DNA from 2 places in the Cellvibrio fontiphilus genome. Region 2 is predicted to be linked to the other one. Evidence: predicted binding sites of a transcription regulator. Region 2 holds the regulator's gene; the other holds the start of a gene.

Region 1 (8,205 bases), on a different contig from region 2:
CGGGAATTGCCAAACCACCTTCAGGTGCGGCACTGGCAGGCAATACTTGTTTGAATACCGGTTTAGTGGGGTCAGCCACATCGTAAACAAAAATCACACTGGAGCGCTCGGAGTTAACAAACAAATAACGGTTGCCACCGAACACACCCATTTCAATATTTTCTGGCTCATTACCTTTGGCATCTGAGCGACGATCTTGATAATGACCAAAGCGAATTGCCATATCATCCAGTGCTGAACCGGAATCCCAAATAACCTCACCCTGTTTATTAAACACGGTGAAACCACGGCTGCCGCCATTTAAATCACCTTCGTTTGCAGTGGCAAAATAATCCTTATTAATCCAGGTTACGCCATCGGGTTCACGCAGCTGTGCTGTTTTTACTTCGACGGGTTTAATTAACGCAGGGCGATTATCAGTGAGGTCTACATTTACCAGATCTACAGCGCCTGCCGTAAAGTGATTTGTAACACTAGCCGTCGCCAAATCAACTAACGCAATATGGTTATTTTCTTGCAAGGTTACTACAGCAATATTATCGGTGTTGATATCGACAAATTCTGGCTCAGGGTCAGCGGCGTACAAACTGGCAATACCGGTTAAATTCACATCGCGCATAGTCCAGTCAACGGGGCTGGCTGCACTCAGGTCAACCACAATTAATTTGCCGGCTGGCAACTGTGGTGGCAAGCCATTATTCAGGTCTTCATCGCGTTGGTTTTCAATCACAATGGCGGCATATTTGCCATCCGGGCTGATGGCTACCGAATCTGGCTGACCACCAATACTGCGGCGATGAACAATCGTTTGAGTTGCAATATCGACAACAACAAAATCGCCAGAGGCATTAATAAAATCAGCAGAAGTATCTACCGCAATTAACGCATAACCGCCTTTCACTGCAATCGATGTGGGCTCACCACCCATAGCCAACACACCTCTTGCCAAAGGTGCACTGAGCTGGCTGATATCAGTAAAACCAATTTGCTCTTTGAGCGCGTCGGTATAAATCAAGGTCATGCCGTCAGTGCTCGCAGCAACAATTTCTGCAGCGGTTTCATCACTGGTATTGCAAGTCGCGCTGATTTGTAAACACACGGGAAAGGTGGCTACACGATTAAAATTCATTGCACTATTCACCAGCGTTTTTTCACACTGATAGCTAGTTTGATTCACTTCTGTAGGTTGCAAAGTGTTATCGCTGTTGACATCAATACCGGTTTCAATTTTTATGCCGCCCGCAAAACACTGACTATCACCAGCAACTAACCGGGTTTGTGCAATCAGGCTGGTTTTACCATCTGCGCCATTTGCACCATTACTGCCATTGCTACCGTTGCTGCCATTAGTACCGTTTTTACCATCGTCACCACCACAGCCAACCATTAGCATGGGTAAGCTGGCAATAACTGCCAGCGAGAGTACTTTCTTTGCAAATTGCATGGACTGATCCTTTAAGGTCGAATGAGAAGACAATCAGCCCGCAAGAATGGTTGTGGCTTATGACTAATTAATGGCAAGTTCATGAAGCTTTGGTGACAAAAAATGCAGCTCAATCGGTGTGCTCATCTGGCAGCCCTGCACCAAGCCGCGTAAAATGCCTCATTTCCCAGTCTTTCATCCTTTTGCCGGAAAGTTACCGGCCAGGAGCCATCATGATCCGTATTACCGAACTGCAACTGCCGCTCGATCACCCCGCAGAAGCACTGCGCGCTGCCATCGTCAAACGCCTGAAAATCAAAGATACCGATTTGCTGGATTTCACCGTATTTAAACGCAGCTACGATGCGCGCAAAAAAAACAGCGAAATCACCTTTGTTTATATCATCGACCTGCAAGCAAATAATGAGGAAAAAATTCTCAGCCGTTTTGCCGATGATAAAAATATTCGCCCCGCACCAGACACCAACTATTATCCCGTTGCACAAGCGCCCGCGGATTTAACCGAACGCCCACTAGTGATAGGTTTTGGCCCCTGCGGTTTATTTGCCGCACTGACTCTTGCGCAAATGGGTTTTAAACCGATTGTGTTAGAACGCGGTAAGGATGTACGCAAACGCACCAAAGACACCTGGGCACTCTGGCGCAATAAAGTATTAACGCCCGAATCCAACGTGCAATTTGGTGAAGGTGGTGCGGGTTTATTTTCTGATGGCAAACTCTACAGCCAAATTAAAGACCCGAAATTTTATGGCCGCAAAGTCATGCACGAATTTGTGCGTGCCGGTGCGCCAGAAGAGATTATGTATGTAAGCAAACCGCACATAGGTACCTTTCGCTTGACCGGCGTGGTATCCACCATGCGCGAAGAAATTAAAGCACTGGGTGGTGAAGTGCGGTTTGAAAGTAAAGTGACCGACTTTATTATTGAAAATGGCCGCATTGAAGGTGTGGTATTGGCGAGTGGCGAAACACTGCGCAGCCGTTATGTAGTGCTTGCACTTGGTCATAGCTCGCGCGATACCTTCCGCAAAATTCACGAGCGCGGTGTATTTATTGAAGCCAAACCCTTCGCAGTGGGCTTCCGTATTGAACACCCACAATCTTTAATTGATAACGCTCGCCTCGGTAAGTATGCCGGTCACCCCGAATTAGGCGCAGCGGATTATAAATTGGTGTACCACGCAAACAATGGCCGCGCGGTGTACAGTTTTTGTATGTGCCCCGGCGGCACCGTAGTCGCCGCCACCTCCGAACCTAACCGCGTTGTCACCAACGGCATGAGCCAGTATTCACGCAACGAGCGCAATGCTAACGCGGGCATTGTGGTGGGAATTGAACCAGAAAAAGATTTCCCCGGCGGCCCGCTCGCGGGGGTCGAACTGCAGGAAAAATTGGAATCGCGCGCATTTGAATTGGGTGGACATGATTACTGCGCACCGGGGCAATTGGTGGGCGATTTTATTCGCGGCAAGCCATCAAGCGAATTTGGTGAAGTAGAACCCTCTTACAAACCCGGTGTAAAACTGGGCGATTTAGCACCGTCCCTGCCCGATTATGTGATTGAGGCGATTCGCGAAGCGCTGCCAGAATTCGGTAAACAAATTCGCGGTTTTGATCGCGATGATGCCGTCTTAACCGGCATTGAAACCCGCACCTCATCCCCGGTGCGCATTACGCGCAATCACGAATCGCTACAAAGTTTAAATACGCGCGGTTTGTATCCTGCCGGTGAAGGCGCTGGTTATGCGGGGGGAATTTTATCGGCGGGAGTGGATGGTATTAAAGTCGCTGAAGCTGTCGCAAAAGCCATGCTCGCTGATCTGCAAGGTTAATCGCCATGTCATTAAAACTGGATGAAGCCAAAAAACTCCACCACAAAAAATACCGTACCGAATTCGGTTATTTTTTGGTGGAGGGTGAACATTTAATTCTGGAATTGGAAAAAGCGGCTGCGATTAATCCGGCGCTGAACCACTGCGAATTATTTGTGACCGAACAGTTCAAGGATTTTCCGAGCCAGTTTAAAAAACATCTGGTCAGCGAAAAACACATGGCGCAGTTGTCCGACACCAAAACGCCGCAAGGGATTATCGCTGTAGCGCCCCTACTGAATAACACAGGCACTCAAACAGCCAACGAAAAAATTATTTACCTCTATGAAGTACAAGACCCCGGCAATTTAGGCACCATTTTGCGCAGCCTCGCCTGGTTCGGCAACTTTCGCTGCCTGCTCAGCCCTGGCTCGGTTGATCCTTACAACCCCAAAGTGGTTCGCTCCAGTATGGGCGCGATTTTTCATGTGCCGATTGAATTGGATGTACCTGTCGAATCACTGGCTGAACGATTCACATCTATCGCCACACTGGATATGAACGGAAAAGCATTGAGTGATAAGAGTTTTAAAAATTTTGACTGCTACCTGTTTGGCAATGAAGCGCGCGGTGTACCGCGTGAGGCACTGCAGGCGATGAATGCACAAGCGTTTACTATTGCAGGCTGCGGGGCGATTGAATCGCTGAATTTAGCTTCAGCGGTGAATATGTGTGTGTATGAGTTAAAAAGATAATTGCGGCAGCTGCAATAGCAGCCGCAATCAGGAATATTATTTTTCCAAGGGCAAGGTTGCCATCAATCCCTTGGAGAGCAAACCGGGAAAAACACTGTGATGGCTTTCCCCTTGCAATACTTCAACACGCAAATTAAATCCCTCATAGTTGCGTGAGCGCAATTGTTTTTCCATCGCCAATAAATCAGTCACCATTGGGTAGTAATCATTTTCAAGTGATCCAACGAACATAGCGACGTTAACTGGTAGACGGTTATGGTTTTTGGCAAAGGCTTGTTCAAGGCTAAACATAACGCGATTGTCATACCACAGGGATGGGCTGCCAATAATGTAATCAGTAAACAAGTGTGGCTTTTTAAATAAAATATAAGTGCCGAGCAACCCGCCGTAAGAATGCCCAACAAAAACCCTTTTGTTTGAATCAATGCGATATTTTTTCTGCAATAAAGGGATTACCTGACTTTCAATAAAATCAACATACTCTTTGGCGTGACCAGACGCCTTACGAGCCGGGCTCGAACTCCCGTTTTTATCTGTCGGTGAAAATGTAGGTGTGTAATCGCGTGTACGGCTCAGCATACGATCATCACCTTTGGAGTAGGAAATACCCACCACAATCGCTTCCTTAACAACAGCTCCTCCCATTAATGCCATAGCACCATTGGTAATCGGAAAAGCCCAGCTAGTATCATTAACAATGATTAACGGGTAAGCCGTTTTTGTATCCGGATATGACTTGGGTAGCTGTACATAAAGTTCATAATCTTTATTGTTGCTATTCGCATGAATGTTAATAGTTTCATAGGCGGGATAACCAAATGGGGGTAGCTGGTTTGCATAACTGCCATTCATAAAAATAACAGCACCTAGCACCAGCAACGCAAAAGCTTTTTTGATAAACATGTTATTCCTTTATTTATGATCAATTATTGACTAACAATCACGCCTGCCTTAGCAAAAGCCTGATCCAAATATTGTTCATTTTCTGATGGATGACGTAGCTCAGCATCGGGAATGCCTTTGCTACTGGCAATAGCGGCAACCCTGCCCTGCTTATGCAAAGCAACTTGCGGAAAGCTTTTTGCGATAGGGTCTTTATAGGCTTGCTGGGGCGAAATAATTTTCCAGCCTTTGCTGCGCAAATGATTTACCAGATCGCCCACAAACAATGCCGCTGCATCATTTTCATGCAATAAAAGCACATGCCGTGGAGAGCGTTTTAATGTTTTTTTGGCAATAGCATCATAAAACTCAATAGAGTCATACAAACTATTCACATAAAAATCACGGGCTTTTTCATAATCAATGGTTTTCTTTTCTTCAGCAGCTTTGGTGATGAGCGAACTGATATACCAATCAAAATTATCGACAGTGACATAACCATCTTTATAGCCAAGCTCGGTCAGCAAAGCTTGCAACTGGCTAATGTCCGCCAGATCTTTTCCATAATGCAGATAAGGAAAACGGTGAAAGTTCAGTACATTTTTAAAGGGCTTTAGTGCTAAATGTGCTTTGTAGGCATCTTCAGCGTAGGCGTTTACGCCTATTTGACTTGCAGATTGATGGGAAAAGCTGTGGTTTGCCAAATGAAAGCCGGCATCCGCATATTGTGTTAAACGCTCTGTATTTTGGGAATCTATGTGGCCTGCTTTTACAAAGATCAATGCATCGGGTACGTCAGCCTTTTTTAATGCATCAATAATTTTTTGGGTTCGCTCGGCACCGGTCATTAATACTGAGTCAGGCGTGGGTGCATCATCAAAGGTCAATGCAATCTCACGGGCATTTGACATTGAGGTAACACAAATCAATATCAAACTGAACAACGACAAAAAACGCTTATCCATAAAAAATCCTGATTATTATGTGGTTAATCCTTTGGTGCCATCCAAAAGAGGGGGGTAGAAATAAGAGCAGATAGAAATAGTACAAGGTTTATCGACTATCATCCAACCCAATAGTTCAAACTCATTTTATATCGCTTCACGGCGATAGAACAAAAATCGCGGTTTGGAGGTTCCATTCAAAATAGCCCCAACGATTGTCGAGCGAATAAGTAAATCGTAAATCACAAGGGATATAACAACGGTCAATAGTGAAATGCTGGCAAGTTTTATCGACCAATGCCAAGGCAATTCAGCAAAAGTAATTTGCAGGAAGATAACAATTGGCAAATGGATTAAATAAAGCCAATAGGATGAATCGGCAAGGTAACGGATTGTTTTGCTCGGGCGATCCAAAAAGCGCCTGAATAAGCCAATCGTCAGTGCAACCAACAACCACATCATAATGGCATGACTGAACACAAAGCAGGCTTTCAACAGTGAGTAGTGAGGATGCGTGAGTTTTACCGAGAGATCGTAAATCACGCTTGTGATAATAATTCCGCTCACACAAAGTAAAAACTTACTCCATGTCAAACGAGAGAACTGTTCGATCAGCTTTGTTTGCCGATGCAACAACCACCCGAAAATAAAAAAAGCACCGTACACCAGCAATACCGGAATATTGGGAACCAGTGTTTTATCGGGCGTATCTACGCTCCAGTAATTCATAAACCACAAGCAAATGGCGGAGGGAATGGCGAGCGCAAATATTGCAAGCTGCGAATTGCACATCCATTTCATCGCACTATCACTCAATTGCACTACTTTTTGTTGTAGCGGATTATGTAGCGCTAGCAAATAACGCAAAACAAGAACAAGCGCGCTGATTAATAACAGATAATATAAAAACCATAGATGCGTGCCCACCAATAAGTCAGTTGGTAATTTTGCGAGGCTGGCAAAACCCGACTGGAGTCCAGCCAGAATATTAGCCTCGCCGCGCATGCTTTCGCCGCCGATAATCCAACCGGAAACAAGCAGTGGCCGCAGTAAAAACCAACCCACCACAAACGGTACAAGAATGCGAAAAAAACGCGAGCGCATGAAATTGCGCCCGCCTTGGTTATGAAAACTCATATGGCTGAAAAAGCCGGCAATCAGAAAAAATAATTCCATGCGAAATGAATGGGCGATCATGACAAACAGCGCAACAACAGAACTGGTTGATACATCCATGACTGCCCAGCCAATAAACATCGGCATAAACGACAGGCTTGCATGAAACACAATGCCTAGTATCAGCGCAAAGGCTCTGGCAGCGTCTAAATAATCCAACCGCTGGTTGTTAAGTATTGGTTTATTCATAAGATTGCCCAACATGATTACGTTGAATGAATTAATAAAAACTCACTTCATCGACTGCAAAATCAAAACTGCCTTTTGCCATGTCATAGGCGGTAATGCTGATGCTGTTGAGGGTTTTGGTATTGAGCGGAGTCTGTTCAGACCAACTGCGTTTCATTGAGCCAAATGGAATTTTAACTTCATGAAATTTACCGTCGGCAGCCACTACAATGAGCGCGACGTGATAGTCAAAATTGGTAATCTCCGTGCTGTTAGCAGACACGGAAAGATTCCCGCTATTCACTTTAATCAGCAGACGAACACCTTCAAAGGCGCTGCTGTCTTTGGGCGTTCCCTGCGCTTCAAGTGGCAAGGCAATACTCGCCCAACCCGGTTGTCCACGCGGGGGAATAATTTCGCCTTTTGTTGAGATCACACCTTTCACTATCTCTTGTTCGGTTTTTGTGTTGCCACCCGCCATAGTGTCATTCACAAAATAGCGCGGAAAACCCAAGCTGGTCTGCTGGGCATTGCTAAAATCATCGACAACCGGAGCCATACCTGATCCGAAGCTGATACTTGCAGATGCCAGTAACGTGGATAGTAATAAAGGTTGAATAAACATTAACGCGCTTGCCTTACGATTGTTCATGGGTGCTGCTCCATCCTGAGTGTTTTGCCCTGAGGCGCTACTGGAATTAACATGCTGTTAACATGCGTGGGTCAAACACAGCATTGCCGTGCCTACCAATAAGTGCCGGAACGGAAAAGAAAGGTGACAAAAAAATGCGTTTTTCGTGTTATCTGATAAAAAATTGAGTTTTTTCGGGAGCGGTGACATTTTTTTATTATGTTCTTGTCACCTTTTTCATAAAACGGGCACTTATTGGCTCAGAGCCAGAGACCAAAAACCATGAGCCTATTTAAAAGACGAAAACCGTTGTTCGATTGGAACGATGCCGATTTGGTGATGGCCTCCTTGGGAGGCGATAGGGATGCCTTTTGCACCATAGTGACCCGCTACC
Region 2 (8,205 bases):
AGGTGATCCACGAAATCCGCACGGTGCAGGCCTATGGCCATGAGTCGGCCGCGGCCGCGGCTTTCAACCAGCGAGTGGAGGCAACCTTCGCCACCGGCATCAAGCGTGTGCAACAGCGGGCGTTTCTGGTAGTGGCGGTGATTACCTTGGTATTTAGTGCAGTGGCGCTGATTTTATGGGTGGGCGGCCATGATGTGTTGGCCGGGCGTATCAGTGCCGGTGAACTTTCAGCTTCTATCTTTTACGCGGTGATTGTCGCCAGCGCTATGGGCACTATCTCGGAAGTGATTGGCGACTTGCAGCGCGCTGCCGGTGCGACTGAGCGATTGGTGGAGTTATTGACCACCCAGTCTAGCCTGCCGCTGCCTGCTCATCCAATACCTTTGCCGCCAGCGGCCGGCTTGGTGGAGCTGCGCGATGTCTATTTCGCCTATCCATCGCGCCCGGATACACCGATCTTCAAGGGGTTTAATCTGCGCGTAAATCCGGGTGAAAAAGTGGCGCTGGTGGGGCCTTCGGGAGCGGGCAAAAGCACCTTATTCCAATTGTTGCAGCGCTTTTACGATCCTCTTGGTGGCAGTGTGCTGCTCGATGGTGTTGACCTTAAAGCCGCTGACCTGCAAGCGCTGCGTGCGCGCATCGCCCTGGTGCCCCAAGATCCGGTGATTTTTGCCGCCAGTGTGCGCGATAACCTGCGTTATGCCCGGCCTGAGGCGAGTGATGAACAGGTGATTGCCGCCTGCGAAGCAGCCTTTGCGATGGAGTTTATCCAGCAGTTGCCCGAGGGGCTGGATACCGATTTGGGTGAGCGTGGCCTGCGTTTATCCGGCGGTCAGAAGCAGCGTATCGCCATTGCCAGGGCGATATTGGCGGATCGTCCGATTTTATTATTGGATGAGGCGACCAGTGCCTTGGATTCCAACAGTGAACAGATGGTGCAGCAGGCATTGGAGCGACTGATGCAAAATCGCACCACCATTATGATTGCCCATCGCCTCTCCACCGTGGTGAATGCGGATCGCATACTGGTGTTACAAGCGGGGCGTATTGTCGCCACCGGCACCCACAATGAGCTGCTTGCCCACAGCGAACTCTATCAGCAACTGGCGCGTTTGCAGTTCCAGAGCGAATCAAATAGCGAGCAATAGCCGGTTAACCCAAACAAAACGGCCACTGGAGACAGTGGCCGTTTTGCTTTATTTACCGCACCAGCCGGAACAGACTTGCAGGACGTTTCCGGCTGGCGCTAGCTGCTGTTATCGACAGCGGCGACGCTGTTATTGACAGCTGCGAACCAGCGACCAGGCATTTTGCCAGGCCCAGCCAGTGCCCGGTGCGTAAGGCCCGCCGACAGTACACCAGCCAGCCACGGTACAGCTGTATTCACTGCCGCCGTTTTGTACCAAGGCACCGGTGGTGTAGGTGGCGCCATTAACGTAGGCCGGTGAGCTGCAGTTGCCGGTTGCGACTGAAGATGAAGATGCCGCTTGGCTGCTGACGCTGGAAGAGCTGGGTGCAACTGACGCCACTGAAGAGGATGACGAGGTCACACCGCCAACACAGGCGCCCAAATCCAGCCAGAAGTTGTATTGGCCATTGTTGGTTGCGGGGTTATTGCCCTGGGTCCAATAGTTAGCCTGATAGCGTCTGCCGTTGTGTTGGATTTGGGTTGGGTTTTGGTAGGCGATGGTTGGATTCCAAATCCCCAGACCGGCACAGGTGTTGTTTGACACACTGGAGGCGAGCGATGAGCTGGCCACTGACCCAACGGATGAGCTGGGTACAGAACTCGGCGTAGAGGACGCTGCTGAGGAGTTGCTGCTGCCACCATAGTTCACATCGATACATTGGTAGAAACCTTCGGCTGCATCCAATTCCCAGTCGCGCTGCCAAATGCTGTACACAATATGGCGACCGGTGCGCGGTGGCATGGGCACAGTGTGCAGTGAAGTCGCTTCAGCTGGCTCTTTGCCAGAATCGTAAATTAACTCGAGGTCAGACCAGCGCAGCGGTTGGGCGTGGTTGTAACCTTCGCGGGTGATGTAATAGCGGAAGTACATGGTTTTGTGCGCCGCGGTATTGGTCCATACAAATTGCAGCGGGCCGGCAGACACATTGGTGGCTGGCCAGTCAGTGCGGGCCAAATCCATACCAAACAGGTTGGCGCGGTTGGCGCTACAGAGGCGGCCGTCCGGGATAAAAAACTCATGGTTATCGCGCACACCGCCCACGGCCACTTCCTGCGGCGTATACAAACCGCCGTTACCCGCTGCTTTGGCGGCGATACATGCCGGGTGGGTGGGGTTTTCGATACCGTTTTCCTTACATTGGATCACACGGCTTTTGGGCGATGACACAAAACCGTGAGCATTGGCTTGGCTGACGGCAAACAACGAACTGAGGCTGATGATTAGGGCGGATACACCACAACTTTTCAGGTTGAGATGTGAGTGCCACTTATTGATCTTGTTCACTCTAGGTCTCCTGCTGGGATTAAAGGTGATACCGGTGCCACTCGGGTGGCGCGGCAACATCAGTGCATCTGCATGCGCACAGGCAATGCAAAACGATGCAACAGCAGCGAGTCTAAAATGACAACGTTGTATTTGACGAGTCCGACTTTTGGTCAAAACGGTAGGACTTTGGGTAGCAGGTTCGAATTTTGGTTATATGCAGAAGCCAGTCACAAAAAGTGCGCTGCAGGTTTATTGCGGCAGCGCAAAAACACAAATAAACATACTGCCTTTACCCGGTTCACTGGTGATTTTTAATTCGGCGTAGTGGCGCATCAATACGTGTTTAACTATGGCAAGGCCCAAACCAGTGCCGCCAGTGCCGCTATTGCGGCTGGCATCCACGCGATAAAAACGCTCGGTCAGGCGCGGAATATGCTGGGCCTCTATGCCCGGGCCGTTATCGCTGACCGATACATAGACGTGTTTTTGATCCTGCCACAGCAAGATACTGATCCGCCCCTCGGCTTGGGTGTATTTGATGGCGTTAATCACCAGATTGGAAAAGGCGCTGTGCAATTCCTTTTCATTGCCCTGCAGTAGCAGGGGTTTGGTGGTGTTGTTACACACCAGGGTGAGCTGTTGGTTTTTCTCCTTGCCCAGCACATCGGCCTCGCTTTTAACAACGGCCAACAGCTGTTCAATATTAATGGGTTTGTGGTTGTGCCCTGCCTCGGTGGTTTCCAGTTTGGACAGCACCAGTAAATCGTTAATCAGCAGCGACATACGTTTGGCCTGCTGCAGCATTTGTTGCAGGGGTTTATTCCAGCTCGGCGTAGTGTTGTTATCGGCGAGGGTTTCTACATAACCGTTAATCACGGTGAGTGGCGTGCGCAATTCGTGGGAGACGTTGGCGATAAAATCCTGGCGCATTTTTTCCAGATTGTGCAGCTGGGTGACATCGCGCACCACAATCAAACGCTCCATTTTGCCGAAGGGCGTGATTTGGAACTGCAAGTGTTTGGAGGAAAAACGCGGCGATGGAATTTCCAGCGGCTCGCCGTAATTACCCTCTTCAAAGTAGGCGACAAACTTGGGGTGGCGGATAAAGTTGATCACCGATTGGCCCTGGTCTTTGGTATTGAGCGCGAGCATGCGGTGCGCTGCGGGGTTCCAAAAATCCAGGCAACCGCGCGCGTCCAAAATAATCAGGCCGTCTTTGAGTGCGGAGCTGATTTCCTGGATGCGTTTGATAACGGCTTGCAGGTTGTCTTTTTCGATGCGTTGGTCGCGCTGCAGCTGGTAGATATTGTCGAACACCTGCCCCCAAATACCGCTGGCTTCGGGTGGGTGTTCGCTCTCGCGCTTGAGCAGCCATTGGTTAAGGCGACGCATTTGCCAGAGCATCCACAGGATGTAAACGCCGCAGCCCAGCAACATCCACAGGGCGTAATTGTCGCTAAAAAACCCAATCAGGCTGCAGATGGCGAGAATAATCAGAATGCGCTGCAGCTCAGCGCTAAAACCTTTTAACAAGAGTGCCTCTCAGTGTCGATCCGTTTTCGGTAGCGGGCAAGCCTGCGCGACACGCCATAAACCCATCCATGGGGGCTAATCGTCGACATCCTGTCTCCGATTGTCGCTCAGGCTTGCCCGCTCCCGAAAACTTGCAACTTGATACAATCAGGCTTCGATGCGAGTAGAAAAACGATAGCCTGTTCCGCGCACAGTCTGGATCAGGTCTTCGTGACCGTCGATGGTCAGGGCTTTGCGCAGGCGGCGGATATGCACGTCCACCGTGCGCTCCTCCACATAGACATTGCCGCCCCAGACGTGATCCAGCAATTGGCTGCGAGTATAGGCTCTTTCCTGGTGGGTGAGAAAAAACTCCAGCAAGCGGTATTCGGTAGGGCCCATATCCACAGACTGGTCATTGATGGTGACCCGGTGGCTTGCAGGGTCAAGGCACAGGCCCTGCACGGTAATCGGCGCGGCGGTAATCTGCGGGTCGGCGCGGCGCAGTACCGCCTTTAAACGGGCGACCAGCTCACGCGGGGAGAAGGGTTTGGTGATGTAATCGTCGGCGCCTACTTCCAAGCCCTGGATCTTGTTATCTTCCTCGCCTTTGGCGGTGAGCATGATGATGGGGGTATTGGCGGTGACTTCATCGCGCTTGAGGCGGCGCGCCAGTTCGATACCACTGGTGCCGGGCATCATCCAATCCAGCAGAATCAGGTCGGGTTTTTCATCGATAATCAGGCCGTGGGCGTCTTGCGCATTGCTGGCTTCCAGCACCTGGTATTCAGCCATTTCCAGCGCTACACGCAACATATCGCGAATAGCGGATTCATCGTCGACGATAAGGATTTTGCGACCAGTCATAATCTTCTGCCTAATAAAGCTACGGTAGGCTTCACGGTTCATGAAGCTATTGTTGCAGCTTATTTAATAAGCTCAGTGTTACATATTTATGACAAGTCTGAAAATTCCAGCGTCGAGCCCCTGAGCGGTTTATTTCAGCGAATAATCGGCGACCAAACCGGCAAATATTGCAACACCAACCCAGTTGTTATTTAAAAAGGCCTTGAAGCAGGCATCGCGGTTGCGAAAGCGAATCAGCCATTGTTGATAGATAAACAGCGCTGCCGCTACCGCCAAACCCAAATAATAGTAGAGTCCCAGCTCAAAACGATTGCCCACCAGTAGCAGCGCATACAGAGTTAAACCCTGCAGTATGCCGGTCATCAAACGATCCTGTTCTCCAAATAAAATCGCAGTGGATTTAACCCCGATTTTCAGGTCGTCATCCCTGTCCACCATGGCGTAAAAGGTGTCGTAGGCAACCGTCCAGAGCACTACCGCCAAATACACCAGCCAGATATTTTCATGCAGCGCGCCCGCTTCGGCGGCAAACGCCATGGGGATGCCCCAGGCAAATGCAGCCCCTAACACCACCTGTGGCAGGTGGGTGTGACGCTTCATAAAGGGGTAGCAAAAGGCGAGCAGCAGGCCGCCAACCGACAGTTTGATGGTGAGCGGGTCAGTCATTAATACCAGTGCAAATGCGACCAAACACAGGCCGATAAACAAACCAAACGCCTCGCGGCTGGACACTGCGCCCGTTGCCAGCGGACGGTTTTTGGTGCGCTGCACACTGCCGTCAATCTTGCGGTCGGCAAAGTCGTTGATCACACAGCCGGCAGAGCGCATCACAATCACACCCAGGGTAAAAATCACCAGGTTTTCCAAACGCGGCATACCCTTGGCAGCCAGCCACAGGCTCCACAAGGTCGGCCAGAGCAGTAGCAGCGTTCCTATGGGGCGATCCATGCGCATCAGGCGCCAGTAAATTGGTGCCTTTTGCTGGATTTTGGCGACAAGGCCGCCAATTTCGCGACTTTTAACGACTTTAGTGCGGTTCTTTTGGGGCTGCATCGGTTTGGCCGCAAGCGCCGCTTTATCAACTGGCTGGGCTGGGGCGGCTTTGGTGGGCCGGCGGGAAGATTTAGGGCTGTTCATAGGCCGATATCAGTCTGTTGTGATTGGTGATCGGGAATCGTTGGAGCGTAATTGATCGCAAAAAGCGGGCAAAAAAACTTCACTGACCAGCAGCGGTTTGCCATCCAGTGCAAATACCGAACGGCGCCCCCAGAGCGGAGTGGAACAGGCGATCCCGGGTGGTAGGTACGCATCATCAGCATTAAAGCTCGCCACCGCAATGGGGCTGCGCACCAGTTGTGGCTGACTGAACAAAAATGCCCCCAAGGGCCGATTGCGCTGTTTGCGCAAATGGCGCAGCTTGCCGCTGAGGCTGGAGAGCGGCAGTACACTGCGGGCGAACACCCAGGGTTGGTGGTGGCCGCGCAGGATTACCTCGCGAATCAGGGCGCGAGCGGGGCGTTTCATGCCCAAGGCTTGCTGCTCATCGCGGCTGGGTAAGGCGAGTTGCTGGCGCAGCACCTCAACCTGAAACTGGCCCTTGCTGAGCCCGACCAAACGCGCGGTCAATGAGCCTTCATCATCCAGCCAGCTGTGCAGGCAGGGTGAAGGGCGATTCCTGAGTGGCAATTGATGGCGTGGGCGCCAGGGGGAATGCAATCGGGTGGAAGCAGTAACACGGGGCAAAATGATCTCCTCTGCCTGCGGTAAGCCGGCGCAGTTTAGCAGCTCGGTCTATTTGCGGTGCGGAAAAACCCGCGTCAAGCCTGCCGCAACAGGCCGCAAGCAGGTACACTCGCGGCTTAACACATGAAAGGAGAAGCATTATGCACAAGACCGATATAGTTGTTGCCCTGGCAAACAATACTGACCTGGGGGTAAATAAAGCAGATTTGGTGGTTTCGGCTTTTGTTGAGCAAATCACTAACGCCCTGGCGCGCGGTGAATCTGTCGCCCTGTTAGGTTTTGGTACCTTCAATGTCAGTGAGCGCGCTGCCCGCGAAGGCCGCAATCCACAGACCGGCGCGACTATTCAAATCGCCGCCAGTAAAACGGTCACCTTCAAGGCCGGTAAAGCGCTTAAAGACGCCGTTAACGAATAAGCCACTTCCCACCCTGCGGCGCCCGTGCGCCGCAGTGGTTTGTCCTCTTTTAAAAATAATTTCCCCGAGGTTCACCTATGTCCCTGACCAATAAGATCCTGCTTGGCATGCTGTTGGGTATAGCGGTAGGCATAGGTTTCAATCTGTTAATCGTTGTCGATGAAGCGAGTAATTTACCCGCCACGCCCTTGGGTGTCTGGTTGCAAACGGTTGTCATCGACGGTGTTCTTGATGCCGTTGGCCAAATATTTGTTGCCTCGTTAAAACTGTTGGTAGTGCCTCTGGTATTTGTGTCGCTGGTCTGCGGCGCTATGGCATTGGGCGGCCATAGTCGTATGGGCCCCCTGGCGACTAAAACCCTGCTGTTTTACATGTTCACTACCGCATTGGCGATTGGGCTGGCTATGGGGGTGGCAGCTTTAGTGCAGCCGGGTGCGGGAGTTGATATGGCCCCGCTGGCTAATTACACCACGCCCGCATCGCCCTCGGTCAAAGAGACCTTTATCAATATCTTTCCCAGCAATCCGGTGCAGGCTATGGCCGAAGGCAATATGCTGCAGGTGATTGTATTTTCGATTTTGTTTGGCATTGCCATCTCACGCACTGGCGGTGAAGTGGGCAGCAGCATGAAAACCTTTTTTGAGCAGCTGAACGAAGTGGTGCTCAAAATGATGTTATTGCTGATGCAGCTTGCGCCCTATGGCGTGTTTTGTTTGCTGGCCAAACTGTTTGCGAGCATCGGTTTTTCGGCGATTGCCGATCTGGCTAAATATTTCTTCACCGTGCTTTTTGTGCTCCTGCTGCACGGTCTGGTTGTTTATGGCAGCCTGCTAAAACTCTTTACTGGTTTGAGCCCGGTTATATTTTTCAAAAAAATGTGGAAGGTGGCGGTGTTTGCATTTAGTACCGCATCCAGCAACGCCACCTTGCCGGTGACTATGCGCACGGTCGAGCACGACCTGGGTGTAGACAATAAAATCAGCAGCTTTGCTGTGCCATTGGGTGCCACCATTAATATGGACGGCACGGCCATTATGCAGGGTGTAGCTACCATTTTTATCGCCCAGGTCTACGGGATTGAGATTGGTGCGGCCGGTTATTTGACGGTCATACTCACCGCAACACTCGCTTCTGTGGGGACGGCGGGTGTGCCCAGTGTGGGCTTGGTGATGCTGGCGATGGTGCTGCAATCAGTAGGTGTACCGGTTGAA

The links. Region 2 encodes PhoB, which activates phosphate uptake and scavenging genes when phosphate is short. Its sites were predicted from a motif close to TGTCATAAANNTGTAACA; they were not measured.
Region 1: ACFODX_RS13165 (esterase-like activity of phytase family protein) is a predicted target of PhoB. The motif match lies at 1,503-1,520, and genes of this name have one in related genera.

The regions. Positions count from the first base shown of each region.
Region 1 is NZ_JBHRTF010000004.1:1,061,836-1,070,040, reverse strand. Features, by position in the region: gene ACFODX_RS13165 (esterase-like activity of phytase family protein) at 1-1,444, opposite strand, end outside; gene ACFODX_RS13160 (NAD(P)/FAD-dependent oxidoreductase) at 1,657-3,276, shown strand; gene ACFODX_RS13155 (TrmH family RNA methyltransferase) at 3,282-4,010, shown strand; gene ACFODX_RS13150 (alpha/beta hydrolase) at 4,047-4,913, opposite strand; gene ACFODX_RS13145 (polysaccharide deacetylase family protein) at 4,937-5,857, opposite strand; gene ACFODX_RS13140 (acyltransferase family protein) at 5,984-7,201, opposite strand; gene ACFODX_RS13135 (CIA30 family protein) at 7,233-7,832, opposite strand; gene ACFODX_RS13130 (RNA polymerase sigma factor) at 8,094-8,205, shown strand, end outside.
Region 2 is NZ_JBHRTF010000002.1:426,582-434,786, reverse strand. Features, by position in the region: gene ACFODX_RS03720 (ABC transporter transmembrane domain-containing protein) at 1-1,148, shown strand, start outside; gene ACFODX_RS03715 (lytic polysaccharide monooxygenase) at 1,278-2,474, opposite strand; gene phoR (phosphate regulon sensor histidine kinase PhoR) at 2,706-3,989, opposite strand; gene phoB (phosphate regulon transcriptional regulator PhoB) at 4,137-4,835, opposite strand; gene ubiA (4-hydroxybenzoate octaprenyltransferase) at 4,965-5,888, opposite strand; gene ACFODX_RS03695 (chorismate--pyruvate lyase family protein) at 5,982-6,578, opposite strand; gene ACFODX_RS03690 (HU family DNA-binding protein) at 6,719-6,994, shown strand; gene ACFODX_RS03685 (dicarboxylate/amino acid:cation symporter) at 7,072-8,205, shown strand, end outside.